One region of the Xanthobacter variabilis genome, then DNA from elsewhere that is predicted to be linked to it. Evidence: predicted binding sites of a transcription regulator. Region 1 holds the regulator's gene; each other region holds the start of a gene.
The links. Region 1 encodes PhoB, which activates phosphate uptake and scavenging genes when phosphate is short. Its sites were predicted from a motif close to TGTCATNNANCTGTCAT; they were not measured.

Region 2: the regulator PhoB is predicted to act here: its motif matches at 5,468-5,484, upstream of V5F26_RS15990 (Na/Pi symporter).
Region 3: the regulator PhoB is predicted to act here: its motif matches at 2,850-2,866, upstream of V5F26_RS09135 (Na/Pi symporter).
Region 4: the regulator PhoB is predicted to act here: its motif matches at 3,697-3,713, upstream of V5F26_RS19555 (DUF47 family protein).

Annotation. Positions count from the first base shown of each region.
Region 1 covers NZ_CM195533.1:496,222-503,493, forward strand. Annotated here, with positions in the region: gene V5F26_RS02200 (Hsp33 family molecular chaperone) at 1-204, opposite strand, end outside; gene argF (ornithine carbamoyltransferase) at 396-1,322, opposite strand; gene V5F26_RS02210 (aspartate aminotransferase family protein) at 1,319-2,527, opposite strand; gene V5F26_RS02215 (GcrA family cell cycle regulator) at 3,158-3,685, shown strand; gene phoB (phosphate regulon transcriptional regulator PhoB) at 4,110-4,811, opposite strand; gene phoU (phosphate signaling complex protein PhoU) at 4,906-5,628, opposite strand; gene pstB (phosphate ABC transporter ATP-binding protein PstB) at 5,648-6,472, opposite strand; gene pstA (phosphate ABC transporter permease PstA) at 6,594-7,272, opposite strand, start outside.
Region 2 covers NZ_CM195533.1:3,639,823-3,647,094, forward strand. Annotated here, with positions in the region: gene polA (DNA polymerase I) at 1-1,152, opposite strand, end outside; gene V5F26_RS15980 (sodium-translocating pyrophosphatase) at 1,527-3,668, opposite strand; gene rimO (30S ribosomal protein S12 methylthiotransferase RimO) at 4,069-5,412, shown strand; gene V5F26_RS15990 (Na/Pi symporter) at 5,673-7,272, shown strand, end outside.
Region 3 covers NZ_CM195533.1:2,094,562-2,101,833, forward strand. Annotated here, with positions in the region: gene V5F26_RS09115 (MFS transporter) at 1-95, shown strand, start outside; gene V5F26_RS09120 (ABC transporter substrate-binding protein) at 95-1,105, shown strand; gene V5F26_RS09125 (GNAT family protein) at 1,102-1,788, shown strand; gene V5F26_RS09130 (ATP-binding protein) at 2,065-2,520, shown strand; gene V5F26_RS09135 (Na/Pi symporter) at 3,070-4,698, shown strand; gene V5F26_RS09140 (STAS domain-containing protein) at 4,688-4,990, shown strand; gene epmA (EF-P lysine aminoacylase EpmA) at 5,016-6,032, opposite strand; gene efp (elongation factor P) at 6,218-6,787, shown strand; gene V5F26_RS09155 (response regulator) at 7,046-7,272, shown strand, end outside.
Region 4 covers NZ_CM195533.1:4,520,945-4,528,216, forward strand. Annotated here, with positions in the region: gene V5F26_RS19550 (PEP/pyruvate-binding domain-containing protein) at 1-1,577, opposite strand, end outside; gene V5F26_RS19555 (DUF47 family protein) at 1,591-3,525, opposite strand; gene V5F26_RS19560 (diguanylate cyclase domain-containing protein) at 4,058-5,494, opposite strand; gene V5F26_RS19565 (MFS transporter) at 5,791-7,167, shown strand; gene V5F26_RS19570 (cupin domain-containing protein) at 7,247-7,272, shown strand, end outside.

The DNA of each region.
Region 1 (7,272 bases):
CGAGCCCAGCAGCACCGCCAGCGCCACCGCCTCACCCACCACGCGCTTCACCGCGGCGGGGTAATCGTGGTGCACCAGCAGCGCATCAAGGGTGGAGCCCAGCCGCACGGCACGGCCGCGCAGGTCCAGCGCATCCACCTGAAAGGCGGTGACGATGTCATCCTGCGCCTCCTGGCGGGCGCTGCGCGAGCGCTCGGAACTCATGCGCTCCTCCTCATCGTGGTTCGGCGTCTTCCAGCGATACGCGATACCGGGTCGCACGAAGGCTGCATCGACGCAAGGAGCCGGCAAGCCGGGGAGCCCGGCGAGCCTTGTCGAAGACCGACGGCTTCGATACCGGCCGCGCGCACCCTATCACGGGCGCCCGACGGCCGGCCACCGGGCCGCCGAAGGCATCATCCGGCGGTGTGGAAGCACCAGGCCAGAATGCCCTTCTGGGCGTGCAGGCGATTTTCCGCCTCGTCGAACACCACGGACTGCGGGCCGTCCATCACCTCGCTGGTCACCTCCTCCCCGCGATGAGCGGGCAGGCAGTGCATGAAGATGGCGTCCTTGTGGGCGCGAGCCATCAGCGAGCCATTGACCTGGTATGGCTTCAGCAGATTGTGGCGGCGCTCAGCCTCCTTATCGCCCATGGAAACCCAGGTGTCGGTGAGCACGCAATCCGCGCCCTCCACCGCCTCTTCCGGGTCACGCATGAAGGTGACCTTGGCCTTGGTGCGCTTCACGAAGTCCTTCAGCGCCTGGCGCGGGCCCAGCTCCTTCGGCGTCGCCACCTTCATGGTGAAGTCGAAGCGCTCGGCCGCGTGGACCCAGGACGCCAGCACATTGTTGGCGTCACCGGTCCAGGCCACCTGGCTGCCCTGGATGGAGCCGCGATGCTCCTCGAAGGTCATCACGTCCGCCATCACCTGGCAGGGATGGGAAATGCGCGTGAGGCCATTGATGACCGGCACGGTGGCATAATCGGCCAGCTCCATGAGGTCATCATGATCCAGGATCCGGATCATGATGGCGTCCACGAAGCGGGAGAGCACACGCGCCGTGTCGGCGATGGTCTCGCCACGCCCGAGCTGCATCTCGTGGCCGGTGAGCATGATGGTCTCGCCGCCGAGCTGGCGCATGGCCAGGTCGAACGAGACGCGGGTGCGGGTGGAGGGCTTGTCGAACACCATGGCCAGCGACTTGCCGACGAGGGGACGATCTTCCGCCCCCGCCTTGCGCTTGGCCTTCAGGTCCTTGGACAATTCCAGCACCTTGCGCAGCTCGTCCGCCGGGATTTCCGACAAATCGAGGAAATGGCGCACACCGTTCTCCGTCATTCCGCTGCCCCCTTGGCCGGAGCGGGCGCGAGAGCCTGCTCCAGCCGCACACATGCGGCCTCGATCTTTTCCACTGCCAGGTCCGCCTCTTCCGCCGAAACGATGAGAGGCGGCAGGAGCCGCACCACATTGTCGGAGGCGCCGGGGGCCAGAAGTCCCTCTTCCCGCAGCGCCACCACCAGATCGCCGGCCGGCACCTGGGCCTTCACGCCCAGGAGCAGCCCCTTGCCACGCACCTCCGCGAGCACGCGCGGATGACGCGCCACCAACTGCCCCAGCTTCTCCTTGAGCCGGGCGGAGATGGTGTTCACATGGTCGAAGAACCCTTCGGCCAGAACAAGATCGAGCACCGCATTGCCCACCGCCATGGCGAGCGGGTTGCCGCCATAGGTGGACCCGTGGGTGCCCAGCGTCATGCCCTTGGCGGCCGCCTCGGTGGCCAGGCACGCACCCATGGGGAAGCCGCCGCCGATGCCCTTCGCCACCGCCATGATGTCCGGCGTGATGCCTTCCCACTCATGGGCGAAGAGCTTGCCGGTGCGGCCCACGCCGCACTGCACCTCATCGAGGACCAGCAGCAGGCCCTTTTCATCGCACAAGGCGCGCAGGCCCTTCAGGAAGCCTTCGGGCGGAACGCGCACGCCGCCCTCGCCCTGCACCGGTTCCAGCAGCACGGCACCGGTATAGGGGGTCACGGCCGCGCGCACGGCATCGAGGTCCCCGAACGGCACCTGATCGAAGCCCGGCAGAGCCGGCTCGAAACCTTCCAGATACTTGGCGTTGCCGCCCGCGGCGATGGTCGCCAGGGTGCGGCCATGGAACGCGCCCTGGAAGGTGATGATCCGGTTCTTCTCCGGATCGCCGTTCGCGAACTGGTATTTGCGCGCCATCTTAATGGCGCACTCCAGCGCTTCCGCACCCGAATTGGTGAAGAACATGGTGTCCGCGAAGGTCGCGGCGGAAAGGCGCGAAGCCAGCTTCTCGCCGCCGGGAATGCGGAACAGGTTCGAGGTGTGCCAGAGCTTCTTCGCCTGCCCGGCCAATGCCTCGACCAGATAGGGATGGGCGTGGCCCAGCACGTTCACCGCGATGCCGGCGGTAAAATCGAGAAAACGTCGCCCGTCCGTCGTGACGAGCCAGCAGCCCTCTCCCCGTTCGAAATCGAGGTCGATGCGCGCATAGGTCGGCAGAACGGCGGTGATCACGTGATCCTCCTGAGAACGAGCCTTGATCCGGCAACATTACCGGCCAAAGACGACGTCTCCGTTGCTGGTTGTGAGCCAAAATCCAACGCGAATGCACTTTTCGCGCGGGAGATCAGCCGGTGAATGCTCCGGAAGATGGAGCGAACGCGCGCTTGAGCCGTGGAAGCGCCGCAATGACGGACCAGAAGAACCGCCATCGCCTTCGCGGCGCAGGCCCCGGACAAGCGAGAATTAAAAAGGGCCGCCCCAGCGGGGGAGCGGCCCGACACCCGTGAATACTAATGATCGCGCGCGCGAGGTCAACATTTCTCCACGCATCTTCCGCCGGGCAGGCGCTCACGGCGCGCAGCGGCGGGCGGACGCCAAGGAACTGGGGAAAACGGCGTCAGAACGTTAACCGACTCTGTCGCTCGCGCAGGGCATATTGTAGCGTGCTGACCGTCGCCTACGAGATCTCGTGCGACTGAGCTTCCTGGGACCCATAGGTTGTTAACCTTCTGCATGCGGAGCGCATGTGGGGCCGAGGAGGGAGTCCGAGTCGTCTCTGGCAGCATGGCGGTGCTGCCGCCACGGCGGAAATACGGTGCCGCATATCCGGCGCCGAGAAGATGCGGCAGATGGAGAAGAGCGATGAGCTGGAATGACGAGCGCGTCGAACTCTTGAAGAAGCTCTGGAGCGAAGGCCTCTCCGCGAGCCAGATTGCCAATGAGCTGGGTGACATCACGCGCAATGCCGTGATCGGCAAGGTGCATCGCCTCGGCCTGTCCGGCCGCGCCAAGACGGCGACGCCGGCGGTGCGCCCGCAGCGCCCGGCGGCGCGGCCCGAGGGCCAGCGCGAGCAGCCCCGGCCCCAGCGCCCGATCACCCAGGGCAACACGGCCCTTGCGGCAGATATCGACGACATGCCGGAGGAGGCACCCGCCCCCGCGCCGGCGCCTGAAACCAACAGCAACGTCGTCCCCATGGGCCAGCGCTGCACCATCATGAACCTGACCGAGAGCACCTGCCGCTGGCCGGTGGGAGAGCCAGGCACCGACAGCTTCTATTTCTGCGGTGCCAAGAGCAATCCGGGCATGCCCTATTGCACCCATCACGCCCGCATCGCCTACCAGCCGGTGCAGGATCGTCGGCGCGATCGCCGGCTTGCCTATCTGTGAGCCTCCCATACGGCGCCTGCCCTTCGGGCGGGCGCCGCTGGTTTCGGGATCTTGAAGGCTTGGCTGCGTCCGGACTTCGCCGGGCCTAAATCCAGCAAAGCGCGGCGCCTGCCGAGGCGGCCGGCCACCAGCACCACTTTTGACGGCCAGTGAAAAGCGCAGTGTTTGTTGCCGCATGAGGCGCCGGCATTCACATCAAAGCGCCAGCGCAGCCGGCAACATCTCCGGACTTTTGCGCATTTTGGTCTTTCGACGCGCCGGATACAGTCTCGCGGGCGGAATACACTCCCGAGCGTTTCTCGGACTTGCGACACAGCTCTAAATCAATGATTTAAAGCGCACCCTCGCGCGGCGCGCACGTTTCGTCGCGCGAAACACCTCTGACGCCGTCCCCTGCCAAAGCAGGGAAGACGTGTCGCAGCGCTCAGTGGGCGCGGGCAAACATCTCGTTGAACGAGTAGCCAGCTCCGCGCACGGTTCGGATGGGGTCGGATTGGCGCCCGCGATTGATCGCCTTGCGCAGCCGCCCCACATGCACATCGACGGTCCGCTCGTCGATATAGACATCCTGTCCCCACACGCCGTCCAGAAGCTGCTCACGCGAGAACACCCGGCCGGGGCTCTGCATGAGAAATTCCAGCAGCCGGAACTCGGTGGGGCCCAGATGCACTTCCCGCCCGGCGCGGTGGACACGATGGGTTTCCCGATCGAGCTCGATGTCGCCGGCACGCAGCAGCGTCGCCACATGTTCCGGCTTCGCCCGCCGCAGCAGCGCGCGCACCCGGGCCAGCAGCTCCGGAACGGAGAAGGGCTTCACCACATAATCGTCCGCGCCGGTGGCGAGGCCACGCACGCGCTCGGTTTCCTCGCCACGGGCGGTGAGCATGATGACCGGCAGACGCTCCGTCTCCGGCCGGGTCCGCAGCCGGCGGCAGAGCTCGATGCCAGACAGGCCCGGCAGCATCCAATCCAGGATGACGAGATCGGGCACGCTTTCGCGCAGCCGCGTTTCGGCATCATCGCCGCGGCCGACATTTTCGACCGCATAGCCCTCCGACTCCAGATTATACCGGAGCAGAAGGGTGAGCGGCTCCTCATCCTCGACGATCAGAATACGCGCCGGCACAGTCTCTCACCCATGTCGAACATTCGGTCGCCGGGCGCCATTCCCGCGACACCGGACCGACGGCGGAGCCAGGGCCCCGCCGCCGAGCTCAAACTCACGCCGTGCGGCCAGGAAAGGCCACGGTGGTGTCGCTGGAGGCGTCCGCCTTCGGGCGGCTCTCCGGCAACACCTGACCGGTCACCATGTAGTAGACGACCTCGGCGATATTGGTCGCATGGTCACCCATGCGCTCGATATTCTTCGCGCAGAACAGGAGATGCGTGCACACGGAGATGTTGCGCGGATCTTCCATCATGTACGTCAGAAGCTCGCGGAACAGCGACGTGTACATGGTGTCGATGGCGTCGTCGCGGCCCCACACGTCGAGCGCCTTGCTCTCGTTGCGGCCCGCATAGGCGTCCAGCACCTCCTTGAGCTGCTCCAGCACCAGGTCAGACATGTGCTCCACGCCACGCACCAGCTTCTGGGGGTGATATTCCCCCTCGATGGCGATGACGCGCTTGCCCACGTTCTTGGCCAGGTCGCCGATGCGCTCCAGGTCGTTGGCGATGCGGATTGCGGCGACGATCTCGCGCAGGTCGCTGGCCACCGGCTGGCGCTTGGCGATGACGAGCACCGCCTTGTCCTCGATGTCGCGCTGCACCTGGTCGATGCCGGCGTCGAGGGAGACCACCTTCTGGGCGACGCTGATGTCGCGCTTGATGAGGGCGGTGACGGCGTCGGCGACCAGGCGCTCCGCCTGGCCTCCCATCTCCACGACCTTGCGGCCGATGTCCTTGAGTTCGACGTCGAACGAGGTGACGGTATGATCGGGCATCTGTACCATTCCCCTGGCCTCAGCCGAAGCGGCCGGTGATGTAGTCACGCGTCTTGATTTCCTTCGGGTTCGTGAAGATCACGTCCGAAGGCGCCACCTCGATCAGCTCGCCCAGATAGAAGAAGGCGGTGATGTCGGCGCAGCGCGCGGCCTGCTGCATGTTGTGGGTCACGATGACGATGGTGAAGTCGCGCTTCAGCTCGTCGATGAGGTCCTCGATCTTCGAGGTGGAAATGGGGTCCAGCGCCGAGGTGGGCTCGTCCAGCAGGATCACCTCGGGCCGCACCGCGATGGTGCGGGCGATGCACAGGCGCTGCTGCTGGCCGCCGGACATGCCGAGCGCGGAGGTGTTGAGGCGATCCTTCGTCTCGTCCCAGATGGCCGCCTTACGCAGGCACCATTCCACACGCTCGTCCATCTGCGACTTGTTCAGCCTCTCATGCAGGCGCACGCCGAAGGCGATGTTGTCATAGATGGACATGGGGAAGGGCGTGGGCTTCTGGAACACCATGCCGATGCGGCTGCGCACCACCGTGGAATCCAGCTCCTTGCCGACGATGTTCACGCCGTCGAACAGCACCTGGCCTTCCGCGCGCTGGCCCGGATAAAGGTCATACATCCGGTTGAACACGCGCAGCAGCGTGGACTTGCCGCAACCGGAAGGCCCGATCATGGCGGTGACGCGCTTTTCGGGAATTTCGAAGTTGATGTTCTTCAGCGCATGGCTCTGGCCATAGTAGAACTGAAGACCTTCCACCTTCAATTTCACCGGCGCGGGCGGCGCATCGGGCCGGGCCGCGACCGAGGTGGCGATGCTGATGGACGGATCGACCGCAGACGTCATCTGAGCCTCACTAGATTTGGGTCGCCCGGGGGCAGCCGGGCTTGGGTCCTGTGCGGCCCGGCACCAAGGGCGCCGGGCGGAAGAGCGGGGCGCATCGCGCAGGTGACGCGCCCGTGTTCGTTCAATGGCCGCGCGACAGCACGAGGCGCGAGACGACGTTCAGCACCAGCACGCCCACGGTGATGATGAGCGCACCCGCCCAGGCGAGAGCCACCCAATCATCGAAGGGGCTGCCGGCATATTGATAGATCGCGACCGGCAGGCTCGCCATGGGGCTGTTGAGGTCCAGCGACCAGGCATTGTTGCCGAGCGAGGTGAACAGCAGCGGCGCCGTCTCGCCGGCCGCGCGGGCGATGGCGAGCAGCAGGCCGGTGACGATGCCGGCGCGCGCCGCGCGCCAGGTGATGAACATCACCACCTTCCACTGCGGGGCACCGAGGGCGAATGCCGCCTCGCGCAGGCCAACGGGGACCAGGTTCAGCATGTCCTCGGTCGTGCGCACCACCACCGGGATCACCAGGATGGCGAGGGCAAGCGAGCCGGCCCAGCCGGAGAAGCCACCCAACGGCACCACCAGCAGGGTGTAGATGAACAGGCCGACTAGGATGGACGGCGCCGACAGCAGGATGTCGTTCACGAACCGGGCGGCCGCGGCGATCTTCGTGCCCTTGCCGTTCTCGGCGAGGAAGGTACCGGCAAAGATGCCGATGGGCGCGCCGATCAGCATGGCGATGCCCACCTGGATCAGCGACCCGACGATGGCATTGGCGAGGCCGCCATTCTGCCCGGGCGGGGCGGTG
Region 2 (7,272 bases), 1.4 Mb from region 1:
CGGCGTGGCGCGGGCGGCCTCGGCCCGGGCGCGGGCGAGATCGGCGGGCTTCAAGATGGAATCGCCGCCGGCATCCTTGGGCTGCGCGCTGGCGGCCTTCGATCGGGCGGCCTTGCCCGTCTCCGGCTCGGCCGCCTCTTGCACCTCGCCGGGGGTGAACAGGCCCTGGGGAGCGAGCTTGGGGTCCGGGTCGATGAGGCTCGCGTCAATGCCATAGGCCTCGGCCACACGGCGGGTAATGGTGGTGAATTCCATGGCCTTCAGGAAGGCCACCAGGGGCTTGGCCTCCGGCTGCTCCAGCACCAGGTCCTCAAGCGGCACTTCCACCGCCACGTCCCGCACCAGCTCCACCAGCTGCTTGGAGACGCGGGCGGATTCCTCGTTCTCCATCAGCGATTGGCGGCGCTTGGGCTGCTTGATCTCACCGGCGCGGGCGAGCAGCGTGTCAAGGTCGCCATATTCATTGATGAGCTGGGCGGCGGTCTTGATGCCGATGCCGGGCACGCCCGGTACATTGTCGGTGGAATCGCCGGCCAGGGCCTGCACGTCCACCACCTTTTCCGGTGGCACGCCGAAATATTCCAGCACCTCCGCCTCGCCGATGCGCCGTTCCGGCCGCGCGCCGCGCCCACCGCTCTCGCCGGATGCGGGGTCATACATGGCCACATGGGGGCCGATGAGCTGCATCAAATCCTTGTCGGCGGAGACGATGAGCACTTCCGCCCCCGCCTTCACGGCCTGGTCGGCATAGGTGGCGATGAGGTCGTCGGCCTCGTAGCGCGCCTGCTCCACCGGCACCAGGCCGAAGGCGCGCACCGCCTCGCGCATCAGCGGGAATTGGGGAATGAGCTCGTCCGGCGGATCGGAACGGTTGGCCTTATAAGCGGGGTAGAGCGCCTTGCGGAAGGAGTCTTCCGACTTGTCGAAGATGATAGCGAGATGAGTGGGCTTGATGCCCACCGCACCGTCGCGCACAAACTGGAACAGCTTGGTGCAGAACAGGCGCACCGCCCCCGTGGGCAGCCGGTCGGAGCGGAAATTATACTTCCGGTCCTGGTTGATGGACTGGAAATAGGCCCGGAACACGAAGGAAGAGCCATCCACCAGGAACACATGGTCTCCGGGCTGAATGGGGCGGGGCGAAGGGGACATGGCAGGAATCCGTCGTGGCGCCGGGCGGCGCGGGGCAAAGCGCCGCGCACGATGCCCCACGCCAGACTTCCGAACAACCCTGCAGGTCGCGCAGCCGCCCCGCGCCCGTCATCCCGGCCCCTCGCATCTGAGGCGAGGCCTTGAGCCCCGGACACAGCGACATTTGTGGACGGACATTCAAGGAACGGGGATCCGTCGAACGCACGTTCCCTTCCCGCATGCGGGAGAGGATCAGGGAGGGGCAGCAAGACCGCCCCTTCCGCGAAACACAACCTTCAAGCGCAGTGGTGCTTCGAGACCCCGCCCTTTCGCGTCCTTGCGTCCCGCGTTCGTCGCGGGCATCCGCTCCCCCCGCAACCGGGAGAGGGGCGGCGTCAGTGCCCGAGCACGGCGAGCAGCAGCAGGGCCACGATGTTGGTGATCTTGATCATGGGATTCACCGCCGGGCCCGCCGTGTCCTTATAGGGATCACCCACGGTGTCGCCGGTGACGGCCGCCTTGTGCGCTTCGGACCCCTTTTCGTGGCGCACGCCGTCCTTGTCCACAAAGCCGTCCTCGAACGACTTCTTGGCATTGTCCCAGGCACCGCCGCCGGAGGTCATGGAGATGGCCACGAACAAGCCGGTGACGATGACGCCCAGCAGCATGGCCCCCACCGCCGAGAAGGCCGCCGACTTGCCGGCCACCCCGCCGCCCGCCACGACATAAATGGCGAAGAAACACACCACCGGCGAGAGCACCGGCAGCAGCGAAGGTACGATCATCTCCTTGATGGCGGCGCGGGTGAGCATATCCACGGCGCGGGAATAATCGGGCTTTTCGCGGCCGGCCATGATGCCCGGCTTTTCGCGGAACTGCCGGCGCACCTCTTCCACGATGGCGGAGGCGGCGCGGCCCACCGCAGTCATGCCCATGGCCGCGAACAGGAAGGGCAGCAGCCCGCCGAACAGCAGGCCCACCACCACATAGGGGTTGTCGAGGGAGAAATTGGGCGTGACGCCCGCGAAATAGGTACCCTCCCCCGCCTGGGAGATGAAATATTTCAGGTCCTGGTTATAAGCCGCGAACAGCACCAGGGCACCGAGGCCCGCCGAGCCGATGGCATAGCCCTTGGTGACCGCCTTGGTGGTGTTGCCCACCGCGTCGAGGGCATCGGTGGACTGGCGCACCTCCTTCGGCAGGCCGCTCATCTCGGCGATGCCGCCCGCATTGTCGGTGACCGGGCCGAAGGCGTCGAGCGCCACGATCATGCCGGCCAGCGCCAGCATGGTGGTGGCCGCGATGGCGATGCCGAACAGGCCGGCAAAGCCATAAGCCGCCAGAATGCCGGCGATGATGACGAGGGTCGGCAGCGCCGTCGCCTCCAACGAGACCGCGAGACCCTGGATGATGTTGGTGCCATGCCCCGTCACCGAGGCCTGGGCGATGGACACCACCGGGCGATGGCCCGTGCCCGTATAATATTCGGTGATGACGACGATGGCCGCCGTGACCAGCAGCCCGACGACGCCGCACAGGAGCAATGCGGTGCCGGAAAACGCCGCCCCCTCGATGGGGCCGAAGCCGGGAATGAGCCAGGTGACCACCGCCAGGGCGATCACCGAGAGGCCCGCCGTGCCCAGCAGCCCGCGATAGAGCGCGCCCATGATGGTGGAGTTGGGCCGCAGCTTCACGAAGAAGGTGCCGGCGATGGAGGTGAGGATGCAGGCCGCGCCGATGGCCAGCGGATAGAGCTGCATCGCATGCAGCGTCGCCGGAGTGGCGGCGAAGAAGATGGCGGCGAGCACCATGGTGGCCACCACCGTCACCGCATAGGTCTCGAACAGGTCCGCCGCCATGCCGGCACAGTCGCCGACATTATCGCCCACATTGTCGGCAATGGTGGCCGGGTTGCGCGGGTCATCCTCGGGAATGCCCACTTCCACCTTGCCCACCAGGTCGCCGCCCACATCCGCGCCCTTGGTGAAGATGCCGCCGCCGAGCCGCGCGAAGATGGAGATGAGAGAGGCGCCGAAGCCCAGCGCCACCAGCGCGTCCACCACCGTGCGGCTGTTCGGCGCAAAGCCCAGGCCGGCCGTGAGCACCAGGAAATAGACGCTCACCCCCAGGAGGGCGAGGCCCGCCACCAGCAGGCCCGTCACCGCGCCGGCCTTGAAGGCGAGATCCAGCCCACCGCCAAGGGAGCGCATGGCCGCCTGGGCGGTGCGCACATTGGCCCGCACCGACACATTCATGCCGATGAAGCCGGCCGCCGCCGAGAGCACCGCGCCGATGGCGAAGCCCGCCGCCACCAGCCAGCCCAGGAACAGGCCGACCAGCACAAAGATGACGACGCCCACCGCGCCGATGGTGAGATATTGCCGCCGGAGATAAGCCGCCGCCCCCTCCGCGATGGCGGCGGCGATCTCCTGCATGCGGGCCGATCCGGGATCGGCCTCCATGAGGCTACGGACCGCCCAGGCCCCATAAGCAATGGCCAGAAGGCCACAGGCGATGATCGGCAGCAGAGCCAGCATGGGGCCTCTCCTCAAGGGTTTCCGAGTCTTCGTTATTATACCAGCGAGTGTGTGTGGGAAGACGACAGCCGGCAAGGCCCCAGCCTCGCGCTGCGGTAGAGTTGCCGCTCACATGCCGCAGCGCGCCATCCGCCGCCCGATGACGGACCGGAGCCATCGGCCCACCGCGTGGCGCAGTCAGCGCGGAAACGTTCGCCAGAAGCGGCAGGGTGCCCTCAGCCATCCGCCGGCTCGCGGGATGGGTGGCTCAGGGCTCCCGCGGAAGCACTCCCGCACCAGCCTTTGCCTCGCCCCGCCGCGCGCGCCGCATCGCCGGGATTGACGGCGAGCCCCGCGTCCCCTAACCCCTGCGCCTTCATTCCCGGACATCGCCCCAACTTTCGAGAAGCCGCCGCGCATCATGGCCGAGACCGCGCAGAAGTCGCCCCGCATTTCCTTTGTTTCCCTCGGCTGCCCGAAGGCGCTGGTGGATTCCGAGCGCATCATCACCAGCCTGCGCGCGGAGGGCTATGAGCTCACCAAGAGCCATGCGGGGGCTGATCTCGTCATCGTGAACACCTGCGGCTTCCTGGACAGCGCCAAGGCGGAGAGCCTCTCGGCTATCGGTGAGGCGCTGGCGGAAAACGGCAAGGTGGTGGTCACCGGCTGCATGGGCGCGGAGCCCGACCAGATCACCGCCGCCCATCCCGGCGTGCTGGCGGTGACCGGCCCCCAGCAATATGAAAGCGTGCTCGCCGCCGTGCACCAGGCCGTGCCGCCCCAGCACGACCCGTTCCTGGACCTGGTGCCCGACCAGGGGGTGAAGCTCACCCCGCGCCATTATGCTTATCTGAAGATCTCGGAGGGCTGCTCTAACCGCTGCACCTTCTGCATCATCCCCAAGCTGCGCGGCGACCTCGTCTCGCGCCCGGCCGGCGAGGTGCTGCGCGAGGCGGAAAAGCTGGTGAAGGCGGGCGTGAAGGAACTGCTCGTCATCTCCCAGGACACCTCGGCCTATGGCCAGGACCTGCGCTATGCGCCGAGCCTGTGGAAGAGCGCCGATGGCGACAAGGAGGTGGCCACTCGCTTCCTCGACCTTGCCGCCGCTTTGGGCGATCTCGGCGCCTGGGTGCGCCTGCATTATGTCTATCCCTATCCCCACGTGGACGCGGTGATGGACCTGATGGCCGCCGGCAAGGTGCTGCCCTATCTGGACATTCCCTTCCAGCACGCCAGCCCCTCGGTGCTCAGGCGCATGAAGCGCCCCGCCTCCCAGGAAAAGACCCTGGCCCGCATCCAGTCCTGGCGCGAAAAGGTGCCGGACCTCACCTTGCGGTCCACCTTCATCGTCGGCTTCCCCGGCGAGACGGAAGACGAGTTCCAGGAGCTGCTGGACTTCCTGCAGGAAGCCGAGATTGACCGCGCCGGCGCCTTCAAGTTCGAGCCGGTGGCGGGGGCGGTGGCCAATGGGCTCGAAAACCCCGTGCCGGAAGAGGTGAAGGCGGAGCGCTACGATCGCTTCATGCGCGCCCAGCAGGCGGTTTCCGCCCGCCGGCTGAAGCGCAAGGTGGGCACGCGCCAGCAGGTCATCATCGATCAGGTGACCCCCTTCGGCGGCATCGGCCGCACCAAGGGTGACGCGCCCGAGATCGACGGCACGGTGAAGGTGACCGCCCGCCGTCCGCTGCGGGTCGGCGAGATTACCTCAGTGAAGATCGAGAGCTCCGACGCCTACGACCTTTCGGGCACCGCCACCGGCTTCTGACGCCTCGCAGGCCGGCACCGGAAGAGCCGCGCCGGCATCGCGCCGTAGCTCTCCCGCGACAGGCGGGTGAAATCGGCCTGTCGCTTCAGCCCTCGATCATTGTTGCATTGCACAAGCTGGGCCATTCGATTTAGGGTCTGCAGCCTTTCTCGAAGCGGCATCTGCTCAGGTCATCCGTTCCCAAACCCAGGGGCGGGTTGGGGCGCGGTCAGGCAGGTCCGCGTCGCGACACCTGTGAGTTTCCGCCGCGGAGCATTTGCATGTCTGTCCTTATCGGGCTGCTCGCCGGTCTCGGCTTCATTTTCATCGGCACGCAATTTCTCACCGCCAACATGAAGCAGGTGGTGGGTCCGGGCTTCCAGCGCCTCGTCGCGCGGGCAACGGGCCATCCGCTCCGTGCCTCGCTGGTGGGCGTGCTCGCGGGGGCAACCATCCAGAGCACCAATGCGGTGACGTTCATCGTCATCGGCCTGGTCTCGGCCGGGGCGGCCACGGTGCGCAATGCCATGCCCATCGTCACCTGGTCCTATGCGGGCTCGACCCTGCGGCTGCTGCTGGCGTCGTTCGACATCGACCTCGTCATCATGAGCGGCATCGCGCTCATCGGCTTTGCCTATCTGCTGGGCTATGACCGTGATGCGCGCTACCGCAACTTCGTCGCGGCCATGCTGGGCCTGTTCCTGCTGCTCTATGGCGTGCAGCTGACCACTGACGCTTCCAGCTCGCTGCGCGACTCCGAAACGCTCAAGGCGGTCCTGTCCTTCGCCGACCAGTTCTATTTCTGGGGCTTCATCGCCGGCACCGCGCTCGCGGCCGTGGTGCAGGGGCAGACGGTTTCGGTGATTGTGGTGGCGCTGGCGGCGGCCGGCGTGCTCGCCATCGACCAAACCTTCCTCATCGTGGTGGGCGCCAATCTTGGTTCCGGCATCATGACCCTGGCGCAGGGGTCGAGCCTGAAGGGCACGGCGCGCCAGCTCAATCTTTACCAGCTCGTGCTCAAGCTGGTGGGCACGGCCATCCTGCTGCCGCTGCTCACCATCGAGCACTATACGGGTATCCCCCTCATCCGCGCCTTCGTCACCGATCTGACGGCGGATGCCGCGCTGCAGGTGACGGCGGTGCACTGGCTGTTCCAGATCGTCTCGGCGGTGGCGGCCTCCGCCTTCAACGGCCCGCTGTTTGCCCTCATCGAGCGCTGGAGCCCGCCGACCGCCACGGAGAACCTGAGCAAGCCCATGTTCATCACCGGCTATGCGGAAAGCCAGTCGGTGACGGCGGTGACCCTGGCCGAGCAGGAGCAGCGCCGCCTGGTGCGCCGCCTGCCCCACTTCCTCGACCAGGTGCGGAACAATCCCGGCGCCACCGCGGACGACGACGAAACCACCGCCAACGCCGCCAACGCCTCCCCCAAGGATCTGCGGCAGGCCGGCGACGAGCTGGCCCGGGACATCGACACGTTCCTGAAGCGGGCCCTGCAGAATCCCGGCGCGCCCACCGAGCAGGACGCGCTCATGGGCCTTTGGAACTGCAACCAATATGTCCATGGCCTGCATGCCGCCCTTGGCTCCATGGCCAAGACCCTGGCGGATCTCGCCAAGATCCCCGAGGTGGCGCCGACCGCCGCAAACCTCGCGGAGGCGACCCACGCCATGCTCACCTCGGTCATCGCGGAACTGGAGAGTTTCGACGAGAATTCGGTCGACATGATCCGCGCCCTCACCGCCGAGCGGTCCGATGTCCTGCGCAAGATGCGTGAGGAGCTGATGGCCCGCGCGCCCAATGTCGCGCCCGAGCAATGGCAGATGCTGTGGCAGGCCATGGACCATCTCGAGCAGACGGCATGGCTGCTGCGCCGCCTCA
Region 3 (7,272 bases), 1.6 Mb from region 1:
CAGTGGTATTTGCGCTATCGGGACGCAGCTTTTCCGCGCCGTCTGCTTCACGCCGCGCCACCCGCGCGGCCTCCTCGGAAGGGAGCCCTGTGTGATGGACCGACGTACGCTTCTTTCCCTGGGCCTGGGCGCTGGGGCTGCGAGCCTGCTCGGGCGGGCCGCTTCCGCCAACAGCCAGGCCCGCCCGTTCCGCATCCTGATGCTCACCTTCCGGGGCGAGACCGATGTGGAGCGCGGCTTCCGCGACTATTTCGCCGCCAATGAGATCGCGGTGGACTTCCTCACCCGCGATGTGGAGCGCGATGCGGCCAAGGTGAAACCCATCCTGGCCGAGGTGCTGCCCACCTTCAAACCGGACCTCATCTACACCTACGGCACGCCCAACACCCTGGCGGTGGTGGGGCCCTATGACGCGCCGCCTACCGCGCCGTTCGTGCACGACATTCCCGTGGTGTTCGCGCTGGTGGCGGCACCGGTGCAGGTGAAGATCGCGCCCTCGCTCTCCTCTTCCGGCCGCAACGTCACCGGCGCCGTGCATGTGGTGCCCACCGACGTGCAGATGCGCGCCATGCAGAGCTATCGCCCGTTCCAGAAAGTGGGCGTGATCTATTCGCCCAACGAGAAGAACTCACTGGTCATCATCGAGGAGATGCGCGCCTTCTGCGCCGGCATCGGGGTGGAGGTGCTGGCGCAGCCGCTCAAGATGGACGGCACCCGCGCCACCGGCGACGGGGTCGAGGGGTTCGTGCGCGACCTGAAGGAGAAGGGGGCCGACTGGCTGTATCTGCCGGCGGATACCTTCCTCGCCTCCATCTTCGACCGCGTCGGCCCGGCGGCCCTTCAGGCCAAGCTGCCCACCTTCGGCGCCACCGAGTTCTTCCTGCGGGAGGGGCTGGGCCTGGTGGGGCTGGTGAGCCGCTATTATTCCGTAGGCCAGCTGGCCGGCTCCAAGGCGGTCGAGATCCTGGTGGATCATGTGCCGCCGCAGAATATCCCGATTGAGACGCTGAAGCGCTTCGCGCTCATCATCAACATGTCGGTGGCCAAGCAGCTCGGCGTCTATCCGCCCATCGCCATGCTTAATTATGCTGAGGTGATCACGTGACCACGGCTCGCAGCGCCGCGCCCGCGGCAATGTCGGTTCACGCCCGCCCGCTGGGTGCGGACGATGTGGATGCCATCGAGGCGCTCCATCGTGTCGCCATCGGCCCGGTCACCCGCCCCGAGGTGGTGAAGCCGGAAAGCCGCAGCTATTTCCAGAGCGTCGTTGCCGAAGGGCGCGGCTCCGCCGTGGGGATCTTCGACGGGGAAGCCCTCGTTGCCTATGGCATCCTCCAGCACGAGCACACCCCCGCCGACGGGCCGCACCGGCTCTTGAACCTGCCGCCGGAAACCTCGATTGGCCGGCTCGCCGGGGCTTCCGTGCACCCTGACCATCGCGGTCGTGGCTTCCAGCGCGCGGTGATCGCCGAGCGTGTGGCTTCGGCCCCGGCCGGCATGGTGCTGTTCTCCACCGCCGCGCCCATCAATACGCCGAGCTGGTCGAACCTGCTGGCCGGCGGCTTTCCCATTGTCGGCATCGAATTCTTCTTCGGCGGCTATGCGCGCTACGTGATGCTGCGCGACGGCTCGTCCTACGATCCCGAGCAGGTGGTGGTGGTGGACCCGCGGGATTTCGACCGCCAGCGCGCCCTGTTCGCCGAAGGCTGGCGGGGCTACGAGCGCCGGCGCCTGCCTGGCGGCGAGCCGGGGGTGATGTTCGCCCGCCCACGTTTTAAGGACGCCTGAAGAAGGCCCGCCAAAGCAACGGCATAGAGCATTTTTGCGATTCAACGCGCCGGGGAAATGCTCTAGATTGGCGGCAGTCGAGCGCTGAGGGTGTCGCGATGCCCCTTGCGCGCGCGGGGTCCCTCTCCGAAAGTACGGCGGACATGAAGATCGAGATCCCATCCCGGGCGCCGCGCATCGCGGTCAGCGTCCATCAGCACCGCCGGCCGGCATCGGGCGCGGCCCGCTTGGGGCGCGGTGCAATCTTCTGCTGCGCGACCACCTAAGCCGCGGGCCATGACCATGCCGCCCGCCGCCGACACCCTGATTTCTGCGCTGCGGGTCGGCGCCGACATCGCCTCCATCGCGCAGGTGACATCCTGGCTCGGCGACCTGGCCGATGAACATGACTGGCCGCCGGCCATGCGTTTCGGCCTCGAGCTCAGTGTCGAGGAGGCGCTGACCAACGTCATCTCCTACGGCTTTGCCCAGTCCCCGCGCGAGCCGCTGATTCGCGTCGAGGTGCATGGCCTGGAGGGGGGGCGCATCGCGGTCCATCTCATCGACAACGGCGTCGCCTTCGACCCGACCACCCTGGCCGAGCCGGAGGCCGTCGATTCCATCGAGGATGCGCGGATCGGCGGGCACGGGGTGCAGCTGATGCGCCATTTCCTGGAGAGCCTCACCTATCGCCGCGAGGGGGACGAGAACCACCTGACCCTGGTGGCCGCGCCCGCTCGCGCCGCGGGTTGACCAGCATTCAAGAGACAGGGTGCCCATGGGCGCGTTCCCGCTCGCGCATTTGGGTGGGGGAGAGCCGGGAGCAGTTGCGGCGCGGATGCCGCGCTTTCAAGGCACTGCCCTTCCTCTCGCTGTGGAGAAAGGGGGCCCCAACGTTTCCCCTCCACAGTCCGCCCTGGCGCGCGGGAGAGGTGCTGCGCCACGGGGAAGGCGCGTGCCCCTTATGGCGAACAGGTTCACGAGGCTCCGGCCACGGGAATGATCGTTGCGCCAGCGTGCGAAGGCGGGCGCGCGGGCGGCGGTCCGTGGTGTCCGGAGTTCTGTGATAGCGGGGGCGGTGCTGTCGCATCACTGACACATCGGCTCGCTATCGCTTCCGTTTTAAATCTTTGAGGCCACGTCGCGACTGCGGCCCTGGCGCCGGTGCAAGGCTGACCGGGTGGGCTCATCGCGTGAGGCCGCCGCCTGAGGCTTGGGCGACACTGCGTGTTGAGGTGGGCCTGTTGAAGTCGTCCGGCTGTGGTGGCCGGAGTTCTGGGCCGGGGAGCCCGCGATGCGCGCATGACCATTCTGGCGGAAATCCTCGCGGGGCTGGGCCTTCTGTTCGTGGGGCTCAAGTCCCTGTCCTCCCACCTCCAGCAGGCCACGGGTCGGGGCGTGCGCCAGATGCTGCGCAGCGCCACCCGCTCGCCGCTGACGGGCCTTCTTTCCGGCACCCTGGCCGGCGCGGCCACCCAGTCGAGCAACGCGGTCGCCATCATCTGCGGCAACCTGGTGCGCGGCGGCGTGCTCACCACGCGTGATGCCATTCCGGTGGTGGCCGGCGGCAATGTGGGAACGGCGGCGCTGGTGTTCGTGGCCGCCATCGATTTCCGGCTGGTGGTTCTCTATCTGGTGGCGCTGGTGGGGTTCGGCTTCCAGCTCCGGCTGGACCGCCGGCCGTCGTGGCGCGAATGGATGGGGGTGGCGCTCGGCCTCGCCTTGGCACTGCTGGGGCTCGATTTCATCAAGCAGGGGCCGCGAGCCATCGATCCGGCGGTGCTGGGGGCGGCGCTCGATGCTGGCTTTTCGCCGCTGCTGGGCTTCGCTGCTGGGCTGGCGGCGGCGGCGCTCAGCCAGTCGTCCTCCACGCCAACCATCCTGGTTCTGGCGCTGCTGCAATCCTCGGTCATGGGGCTCGACGGCGCGTTCTATGTGGTGCTGGGCGCCAATCTCGGCTCCGGTCTGGCGACGCTGATCGCCGCCGGCGGGCTTGAGGGCACGGGGCGGCAGCTCTGCTATGTGCATATCCTGGTGAAGGCCATCGGCTGCGCGGCCGTGCTCGCACTGTGGCTGGCGGTGGGGCGTGCCGGGGCCGATCCCGCCCAATGGCTGTCCGCGCTGGGCGGCGGGCAGCCCGCCGTGTCGCTCTCGCTGCTGTTCCTGGCGCTGCAGCTCGCCGGTGCCGTTCCGGTGGCGTTCGGGCGCGGCGTCACCGAGACGATCGCCATCCGCCTCAGCCCGCCGACCTTGGAGGATGGCGCCTCGCGGCCGCGCTATATCCATGATCGGGCCATGGAGGCGCCGGCCACCGCGCTCGACCTTTCGGAAAGGGAGATCCAGCGGCTGATCCAGCTCCTGCCCACGTTGCTGCCCGACCTCGACGTGACGGAAAGCGCGGGCGCGGGCGAGCGCCTGGCCTTGTGGCGCGGCGCGGCCAGCATCGCGCGGACCACCGAGCATTTCCTGACCGATCTCATCGGCCGCGCTCCGGAGCGCGAGAGCCTCGATATCGCGCTGAGCCAGCAATCCCTGCTGGAAATGATTTGCGTGTTGCAGGACACGCTGCACGATTTCGCCGAGGTGGTGGAAAGCTATGAGCGGCCGCCGCAGCTGGCCTTCAACCTTTCCGAATCGCTGCGGGTGAACGTGCTGCTGCTGGCCGACGCATCGAGCGCGGAGGATTATGACGTGATCGCCGCCCTGACCGCCGATCGCAGCAAGCTGCTCAACGATATCCGCCGGAGCCTGGTGGGCGCTTCCCTTGGGGCGGGGGAGGATGCGCGCCGCCTGCTCTTGGCCACCAGCCTGTTCGAGCGCGCCATCTGGTTGATTCGTCGGACCTCGGTGGCGTTGCGCCCTGCGACGAATGACGATAATCCCAGTGACGGATTGATGTCGGCGGAGCGGAATGACGTCCATGCACATTGAGCGTGAACAGGCGGACGGCGCGGTGCTGCTGAAGGTGGCCGGGCGACTCGACACGCCCAACGCCAAGCCGTTCGAGACCAGCCTCATGGACGTGCTGTCCATGACAGACGGCCCGATCATCATCAATCTGGCCGGGGTGGACTATGTCTCCTCCTCCGGCCTGCGCGCGCTGCTGGTGGCCGGCAAGGCCATGCGCAATTCCAAGCGCCGCCTCTCCCTCACCTCCCTGCAGCCGCAGATCCGCGAGGTGTTCGACATTTCCGGATTCTCGACCCTGTTCGAGATCTCCTGAGGCCGGCGCTCCCGGCGACAACCCGTCAGGGCGCCGCCACAGGTGCCCACAGCACGTCCTCGATGCGCCGCGCGCCCGTGGCCAACAGCACCAGCCGGTCGAAGCCCAGGGCGCAGCCGGCAGCCTCGGGCATCTGGCGCAGGGCGGCCAGGAAGTCCTCGTCGAGGGGATAGCGCTCACCGTAAAGGCGGCTTTTCAGCTCCATCTCGTGGGTGAAACGGCGGCGCTGCTCGTCGGCATCGGTGAGCTCGCCGAACGCGTTGGCCAGCTCCAGCCCGCAGGCATAGAACTCGAACCGCTCGGCAAACCGCGGGTCTTCCGGCTTCGGCCGCGCCAATGCCGCCTCGCTCAGCGGGTAGTCGCACAGGAGGGTGGGGCGGCCCATGCCCAGGTGCGGCTCGATGCGCTCCACCAGCACCTTCGAGAAAATGTCCGCCCAGCTGTCGTCCTCGGCCACGCGGATGCCCGCCGCGCGCGCGGCCGCTGCCAGTGCTGCCGGATCGGCCGGCGCTCCGGGGGCGGGCACCACGGCGGGAAGGTCGATGCCCGCATGCCGCGCGAAGGCCGCGGTGAGGGTGAGGCGCTCGGGCTCCGCGAAGGGGTCGCACTCCGCGCCCCGGTAGGTGAAGCGGGAAGCGCCGCCGATGCGGGCCGCGAGCCGCAGCAGCGCGGTGCAATCCTCCATCAGCTGGCTGTAGGGCGCGCCGGCCCGGTACCATTCGAGCATGGTGAATTCCGGATGGTGCGCCATGCCGCGCTCGCGATTGCGGAACACCCGCGCCAGCTCGAAAATGCGGGGCTCGCCCGCCGCCAGCAGCTTCTTCGCGGTGAATTCCGGCGAGGTGCGAAGATGCAGGGTGTGGCGCGCGCCGTCGGGCGCGATAAGGTCCGTGGCGAAGGCGTGCAGGTGCGCCTCGTTGCCGGGCGAGAGCTGGAGGATGGGGGTTTCCACCTCAACGAAGTCCTGCTCCAGGAACCACGCCCGCACCATCGCCGTGATGCGACCGCGCGCCAGCAGGAAGGGGCGGCGGTCAGCGTGCACGTCCCGGTCCCACCACGGGCTTTGACCGGATCCTGATACCAATTTCACGGGGAAACGTCCTTCACAAGCCGCTTTGGGCGCCTGAAACACCGCCGCGAGGGTGGCGCTCGGCGCGAAGATGGGTATGTTGCCCGCCAACGAAGACGAGCGGCACGACGCCGCGAAAAGTTCAAGGAAGACGCGACGTGGTCAAGGTCATCGCCAGCTCCCTGCGTAAAGGCAATGTGGTCGATATCGACGACAAGCTCTATGTGGTGCTCACCGCCGAGAACATTCACCCCGGCAAGGGCACGCCGGTCACGCAGCTCGACATGCGCCGCATCTCAGACGGTGTGAAGATCTCCGAGCGCTATCGTACCACCGAGCAGGTGGAGCGCGCCTTCGTGGAGGATCGCCCCCACACCTTCCTCTATGAGGATTCGGACGGCTACACCTTCATGAACCCTGATAACTTCGATCAGGTGACCGTCTCCAAGGAAGTGATGGGCGATTCCGCCGTGTATCTGCAGGAAGGCATGGAGTGCATGCTTTCCACGCACAACGGCAATCCCATCGCCATTGAGCTGCCGGCCCGTGTGGTGCTGGAGATCGTGGACACCGAGCCCACCGTGAAGGGCCAGACCGCGTCTTCCTCCTACAAGCCGGCCGTGCTCTCGAACGGTGTGCGCACCATGGTGCCGCCCCACATCTCCGCCGGGACCCGCGTGGTCATCATGACCGCCGACGGCTCCTATGTGGAGCGCGCCAAGGACTGATGTCCCGCGGCTCCTGCCGAGGGGCCGTCATCGCGCCCGCACCGCGTCGCGGGCGTTTTCGCGGCATCTCCCCGGACACGGGTGGAGCCGTGGCAGGGGAACTTTCGCCCGCGCCGCCCGTTGAGCGGCAAGCAGCCGAAGTCTGCCTCGTTCCGTCCGTTCCGGCGCTTCGCCGGGCGGAGGGTGGGCGGGCGGATGGGCCGCGGGGCCGTTCGGAATGCGCGCGTGCTTCCGAGGGGCGGGCGAAAGGCGCGGAACATGAACTTCGCGGGATTGCGCATTCTCGTCGTAGAGGACGAGTTCCTGGTCGCTCTCGGCCTCGAAGGTGAATTGCGCGCCCTGGGCTGCGACGTGGTGGGGCCGGTCGCCAATCTCTCCGTGGCCCTGGATGTCGCGCGTAACGAGGGGCTGGATGCCGCCCTTCTGGATGTGAGCCTGGGGCGGGACTGCGTGTTTCCCGCCGCCGCCATTCTGGCCGCGCGGGG
Region 4 (7,272 bases), 550 kb from region 1:
CAGCCTTCCACCACGCGCAGCTCGCCCTCCAGGCGGTCGACAGTGATCCGCCCCCGGCCGAGATAGACGGCCCCGGCCACCCCATCCACGGAAAGCCAGTCGCCTTCGCTGATCCGGGTGTCGCCCACACGGGCCTCGCCCGCCTCCGGTTCCACCGCGAGTTCGACACAGCCGGCGACGCAGGGCTTGCCCATCTGGCGCGCCACCAGCGCCGCATGGGCCGTACGCCCGCCCACGGCCGTGACGATGCCGGCGGAAACCGAGAAGCCGGCCACGTCCGAGGTCGATGTGTCGGGCCGCACCAGGATTACCGGCTCGCCGCCATCGGCCAGGCGCTGGGCGCTCCGGGAAGAAAAGGCCGCGCGCCCCACCGCCACGCCGGCGGAAGCGCCGGTGCCGAGCACCAGCGGCTCGCCCACATCGGTCAGGCGCGCTTCCACCAGCATCTCAGGATCCAGCGCACCGACACGCTTGAGGCCTTCCTCGGGCGTGATGACGCCCTCCCGGACGAGATCGATGGCGATGCGCAGGGCCGCCCGCGGCGTGCGCTTGGCGGAGCGGGTCTGCAGCATCCAAAGCCGCCCGTCCTCGATGGTGAATTCCACGTCCTGCACGTCGCGGAAGGCCCGCTCGAGGGTCACCAGGGTCTCGCGCAGGTTCCTGGCGGCCACCGGCACCACGCGCCCCAGGGCCGCCTCGGTCTGCGGCGAGCGGGAGCCGGACACCACATCCTCGCCCTGCGCCTCGAACAGCACGTCGATGACCGGCTCCGGCGCCCCGCTGGAGGGATCGCGCGAGAAGGCGACGCCCGAGCCGGAGGTCAGGCTGCGATTGCCAAACACCATGGCCTGCACCGTCACCGCCGTGCCCTCGAGATATTCCAGGCGCTCCAGCGCGCGATAGGTCCGCGCCCGCTCGCCCATCCAGGAGCGGTAGACCGCCTGGGCGGCGGCCTCCAGCTGCGCCATCGGGTCGGCGGGGGCGGCGTCCCCATCATCGTCCAGGGCCTCGGAATAGGCGCGGGCCAGGCGTTCCAGGGCCTCGCCGTCGAGCTGCTCCACCCGCCGCACGCCTTCTTCCGCCAGCAAAGCGGCGCGGGGCGCCGAGAGAATCGCCTGATCGATGCCGAGCACGACGGAGGCGAAGCTCTCCAGGAACCGCCGGCGGCAGTCCCAGGCGAAGCGCGGATTGCCGGTGCTGCGGATCAGGCCATGCACCGCCTCAGGCGTGGCGCCCACATCCAGCACCGTGTCGAGCATGCCGGGCATGGAGCGCGCGGCGCCCGAGCGCACCGAAACCAGCAGCGGCTTGCGACGATCCCCCAGCGTGCGGCCGGTGGCCTCCTGCAGAAAGCCGATGCCCTCGGCAAGGCCGGCCCGCAGCTTCTCGCGGGCATCCCCATCGCCCCGCACGATGGCGGCGCACAGGCTCACCGGGAGCACGAAGGCGGGCGGAACGGGCAACCCCAGGGCCGCCATCTGCGCCAGATTGGCCGCCTTCGCCCCCACCGTGTCGGCCGATGGCAGGGTGCCGGGCTCAGCTGGCGCGCGCGTCGCGCCGATGCGCACGATCTTCATGGATGAGCCCTTCCTATTTGGTGAGGTCGGCGAGAACATGGGCATGCAGCAGATGGCCGAAACCGGCGAGCTGGTCGGTGGCCCGCTCCAGCGAGCGGGCCAGCTCCAAGGCGGAGAGGGCCACCTTCATGTCGTAGTCGCCGCGCAGCACCCGCGTGGTCACGGCCCGCTCGGCGGTGTCGCCCTCATGCTCGATCTCGACCAGACGCGCGAAGGCGGCAAGGGCGTCCTCGCTATCCACCCGGTTACCGTCGGGGATCTCGGAGGCCGCGGCCACCCCCATGGCGGCCGCCTCGCTGCCCTCGACCGCGATCCGCGCCAGATGCACCAGCACCTCGGCAAGGTCGGCATCGAACCCCGAGGGCACCAGGGAGGCAATGAAGGCGGCCTGTTCCAGCTCGTCGATGGCCTCCTCGATGCTGTTGGCCAGCCGCTCCACGCCACGGTCGGCATCAAGCCGGGCAATCTCGCCGCGCACTTCGAGGGCGATGCGGTCCGCTTTCTGCTCGATATTGCGGGCCCGCTCAGCCAGGGCATCGCCATCGGTCTCGCGGCCATTGGCGATGGCGTCCACGTGCTGGGCGATGTCCACCGCCACCTCGCGCGCAAGGCCCGCCTGCCGGATCACCACCGCCAGCAGCGCCGTATCCACCCGCTGCAGACGCCACACCAGATCCGCTTCGATGCGGTCGCGGGCCAGCCGCAGCGAGCTGCCGTCGAGCAGCGCCTCTGCGGAGATGCGCAGGACGGATTGAAGGAAGCTCACCGCCGCCTCGCGGCCCAGCACCGCATCGAGCCGCTCGCCGAAGCCGATGCGGGTGGGCGCGGCATGATGCACCGCCGTCGCCACCAGCTCGCTGCCGCCGAGCTCCAGGAAGGCGCGATGGCCCACGCGGTTGCGGGCGCCCCATTGCAGAATGCGCAGCGCGTCCGCCTTCGGCACCCAGGTGCGCAGCACCTTGCGCGCCTTGTTCCAATCGATGAGGAACACCAGCGCCGCCCCAAGCGCTTCCAGGAAGGCGAAGCGCTTGGCCTCGTCCGCATCGGTCAGGCGGCCGGACACGAGATAGAAGACGCCGCCTTCTGCGAGCCCTTCCGCATGGTGCGCGTCCAAGTCGCTCCAGCGCGCCGGAAAGTCGTCGAAGCAGGCGACGAAAAATTTCGCGCGCGGGCGATGCACGTCTGAATACGTCACGCTGACCGTGTCGTTCTCCACCACGATCACCACCACATGAGCGTCGGTTTCGCCGATGTCGTTCTGGATGGTGAGCCGCGTGCCGGAACGGGTGGCGATGGTGGCGAGGCCCGGATGGTCGAACTTCAGCCGCCGGGTCGCCTCCACCCCGCGCATGAACGCCTCCACCGCCGGCCGGTCCTCTGGCTGAAGGCCATAGACATGGGCCCCCGCCACCACCTCCTCGGCGTGGGTCGCGGCGAGCTGGTTCAGCTCCTTGTGCAGATCCATGATGAGGCGATGCAGGCTGTCTCCGCCATTGGCGGACAGGCTGGAAAGCGTCAGGATCTCGGCTTCCGACAGGGTGTCGCTGTGGCCAAGGGCGGTGTTGGCGCGCAAGGCCGCGAGGCGTTGCTGGGCGGCCTCGCCCGCAGCGGCATCACCCGCCGCCACGGCCCGCGCCATGGTCGCCACATCCTCCCACACGCCGACGCCCAGCGCCCCGATGCCCGGCGCGCTGACATCGCTGGCCGCCGCGCGGCCCGCCCGTGTCACCAGCGCATCCATGGCCACCGGGTCGAGGCCCACCTGCCGGCATTCGTCGCCCAGGTCGAAGCGCTGCACGGCAGGGGCCCGGGCGTGGCGGCTGGCGTCCTGCAGCACGCTGAGCCGCACCTTCACGCGATCATTGGCCTTGAGGCCCTCCGCGATGAGGGACGGCAGGAGAATCTCGCCCTGGCCGAGCTCCTCGACGATCTGGGATTTCATCATCATCTCCCACCTTTGGCGGCGGCTTTTTGCCGGCCAAGACCGGCGCTACGCACAGGGACGCAGCCATGAACCGCATCCCGGCACATGCGACAGAGACATATCCGCATATGTAGCAATGGCATATGAAATCATAGACGAGATGCGATAAATTTTTTGCGGTATCCCGATCTAGCCTGTCATGAAAACGTCATTGAATGACGTTTTCATAAACATGACTTCATCATTACCTTAGCGGATGTAGTGAATGCCGCCGAGGATCCGCTCCATTTATGCATAGGCCGCTTCCGCTGGGAGAATGCCTTCCGCCAAAATGCGCGAAGGCCGCCCCGGCCCCACGGGCTCAGCCCAGGCGACCAAGGATGTCCCAAGCCACCTTAAGTGGCGCAGCCGCCCCGGCAGGCGGAGGACACTCCCGCCTCAGGCGAAAATGCGGGAACGAAGGACGCGGCAGGCGGATGCCCCTGTCATGGCCGCTCCAGGCGTGCCGTGAGACCCGCCGCCATCGCCCGACACAAACAACACCATGTCCAGGGGGTTACGCCCGCCGGGGGCGCGGATGGGCCTTCGCGTCGTCCGCGCCACGCTGGTGCGCGGCGCCCTTCACCGCATACATGGCGGAATCCGCCCGCGCGAACAGGTCCGTCACGGACGCGCTGCCGCCTTCTCCGCCGCCCGCTCGCGCGATGCCGACGGACGCACCGACGCTGAAGACCTGGCCGAGCGCGCAGATGGGCTTTGCAATTTCCTCCACCGCCGCGCGCGCCCGCCCCTCCAGCCTGGAGACCGCATGTCCGCCGCGCACCAGCACGGCGAATTCGTCCCCGCCGATGCGGGCGATCACCTCCGCCCCGCGGAAAATGCGGCGCAGTCGGGCCGCAACCTCCACAAGGCAGGCATCGCCGACCGCATGACCGTAGGTGTCGTTGACCGCCTTGAAGCCATCGAGATCGACCAGCAGCAGCGCGCACACGGGCCCGCCCGCAGGATCCGCGGCGGACTGGGCAGCAAGCGCCTGCTCGAACATGGCGCGGTTGGCGAGGCCGGTGAGGGCGTCGTGCTCGGCATACTGGCGCAGGCGCTCCATCTGCCGATGATCGGCGGTGATGTCCTGCTTGAGGCCGAAGATGCGCACCGGGGTGCCATTCTCCATCTCCACCTCGGCGGTCACGCGCATCCATTTGAGGGTGCCGCGCACATCCCGAATGCGCACGTCGAGGGTGAAGCCGGTGCCGGTTTCGATGGCCTGCTCGCGCCGGCGTTCCAGCTCCCGGCGCGAGGCATGGTCATAAAGCGGCAGCACGATCTCGCGGGTAATGCGGCTGCCGCGCGGCAGGCCGAAAATGTCATAAACGCCATCGGTCCAGGTGAGCCGGCCGGTGACGAGATCGCACTCCCATACGCCGATCTTGGCCAGCGCGGCGGCCCGCTCATACATCTTCCGGTATCGCTGCTCACCCGCCACATGGGCCCGCGATGCGCGCTCCGCCTGCGCGAGATCGAAGCCGAGCTGGGCCAGGGTGGCGCCATCCAGCCGCGGCGCCAGCAGCGAGGCCGCCACGCGCGCCGCGTCCTCCATGCGGGCGGCGAGTTCGGCCATCCCGATGTCATGGGGCTGCGTGTCCACCGCGCACAAAGCCCCAAGGCCCGCGCCGGACGGCGCGATCAGGGGCACGCTCGCGAAGAAGCGCAGCGGCTCGTCGACCCCGGGAAGCCGCGTGTCGCTATAGGCTGCGCACTCTTGAAGATCGTCGATGGCGAGGCGCTGCCGGAGCGCCGCAGCCACCTCGAACAGATGCGCGGGCATCGCCGTGTCGTCGCCCCCGACCCGCCCTTCGGCATCCACGACCACCTCCCCCTTGCCGGGGCAGGCCAGCACCATGAACCCAACCCCAAGCGCACTGCGCAACAGCCGCAGGAAGGACACGACCTCCTCGCCAATGACAATGTCACGCTCGGGAACGAACAGCCGCATGGCTCAAGACCTTCGCTTGGCGCCGGGCAGCGCCAGGGACATCACGGACGACGCCCATCGCTTACGCCCGCGAACCTCCGGCCACGACCACGGGCGCAGGGGAAAGGCCACCTCGCCGGGGTTCGTCGCTCATGAAGGGTCACGGTCGGGAGTGTACGGAACACGCCGCGTCGTTCAAGGCAAAATAGCTTGTATAATAAACGAAATTCTTGCATCCCGTTGCCGGCGAACGGATTGTGATTAGGTCAAAAATCCGCATTGGCATCCCCATTCCACCAACGCGATAATTCTTCTCCATGCCCCCGATCGACACGAACCGGGAAAGACGGCGGGCGGCCTTTGGCTGGATCCTTTTCGATCCCGCCTGCCAGCCTTATTTCACACTGATCACCACCTTCATCTTCGCGCCCTACTTCGCTTCGGCGGTGGCGCCCACGCCGGCGGACGGGCAGGCCCTCTGGGGCTTCGCCACCGGAGCGGCCGGCCTCATCATCGCCGTGCTGTCGCCGGTGCTGGGTGCGGTCGCGGATGCCTCCGGACGGCGCAAGCCCTGGATCGCCCTCTTCGGCGCCATGCTGATGCTGGGGTCGGGCCTGCTGTGGTTCTCGCCGCCCGGGGACGAAAGCCGCATTCCCTTGATTTTGATCGCGTTCGCGGTGGGCACCATCGGCGTCGAATTCGCCACGGTGTTCAACAATGCCATGATGCCCCGGCTCGCCCCGCCGGAGCAGCTCGGCCGGCTTTCGGGCATCGGCTGGGCGGCGGGCTATTTCGGCGGCCTGATCTCGCTGGCGCTGATGCTCGCATTCTTCTCCACCCAGCCGGACACGGGCCTCACCCTGCTGGGCCATCCCCCCGCCTTCGGGCTGAACGCGGCCGAGCGGCAGGGCGACCGGCTGGCAGGGCCGTTCACCGCCGTCTGGTTCGCCGTGCTGGTGACGCCCCTGTTTCTGCTGGTGCGCGATCCGCCATCGGCCATGCCCATGGCGCTGGCGGCGCGGACCGGGCTCGCGCGCATCCGCGCCCTGCTGCCACGCCTGAAGGCCCGGCCGATGCTCACGCGCTTCCTCATCGGCAACATGATCTATGCGGACGGGCTGGTGGCCCTGTTCGCCTTCGGCGGCATTTATGCGGCCGGGGTGTTCGGCTGGAGTTCGGTGCAAATCGGCATCTTCGGGATCCTGATCACCATTACCGGCACGTTCGGGGCGCTGGCGGGCGGGTGGCTGGACGACCGGCTGGGCTCGCGCACGGTGATCCTCGTCTCGCTCATCAGCCTGATCGCCGCCTGCATCGGTCTGCTCTCGCTGGCGCGGGACTCGGTCCTGTTCGGCCTTCTGCCCACGGCGCCCGCCAGCGGACTGTTCGCCACCGTGCCGGAGCAGGCCTATCTCGGCCTTGGCCTTCTCATCGGCCTGGTGGCGGGCCCGCTGCAGGCCGCCTCGCGCACCCTGCTGGTGCGGCTGGCCCCGACCGAGCATCTCACCGAATGCTTCGGCCTGTTCGCGCTGTCGGGGCGCATCACCTCCTTCGCCGCGCCGACCACGGTGGCGCTGGTGACCGCCATCACCGCCAGCCAAAGGGCCGGCGTCGCGGTGCTGCTGGCTTTCTTTGGCCTAGGCGCGCTGCTGATCGCCGGGCTGAAGAGCTCACCGCAGGAGCCTGCGCGGTGAGCGGCCTCCTTGCCGCCGCCGGAATCGTCCGCCAAGGATGGCGCACCGCCGGACCCTGTCCGCAAGCGCCGAGGCTGCCATGACGCTCCGTTCCATCCGCTTCAA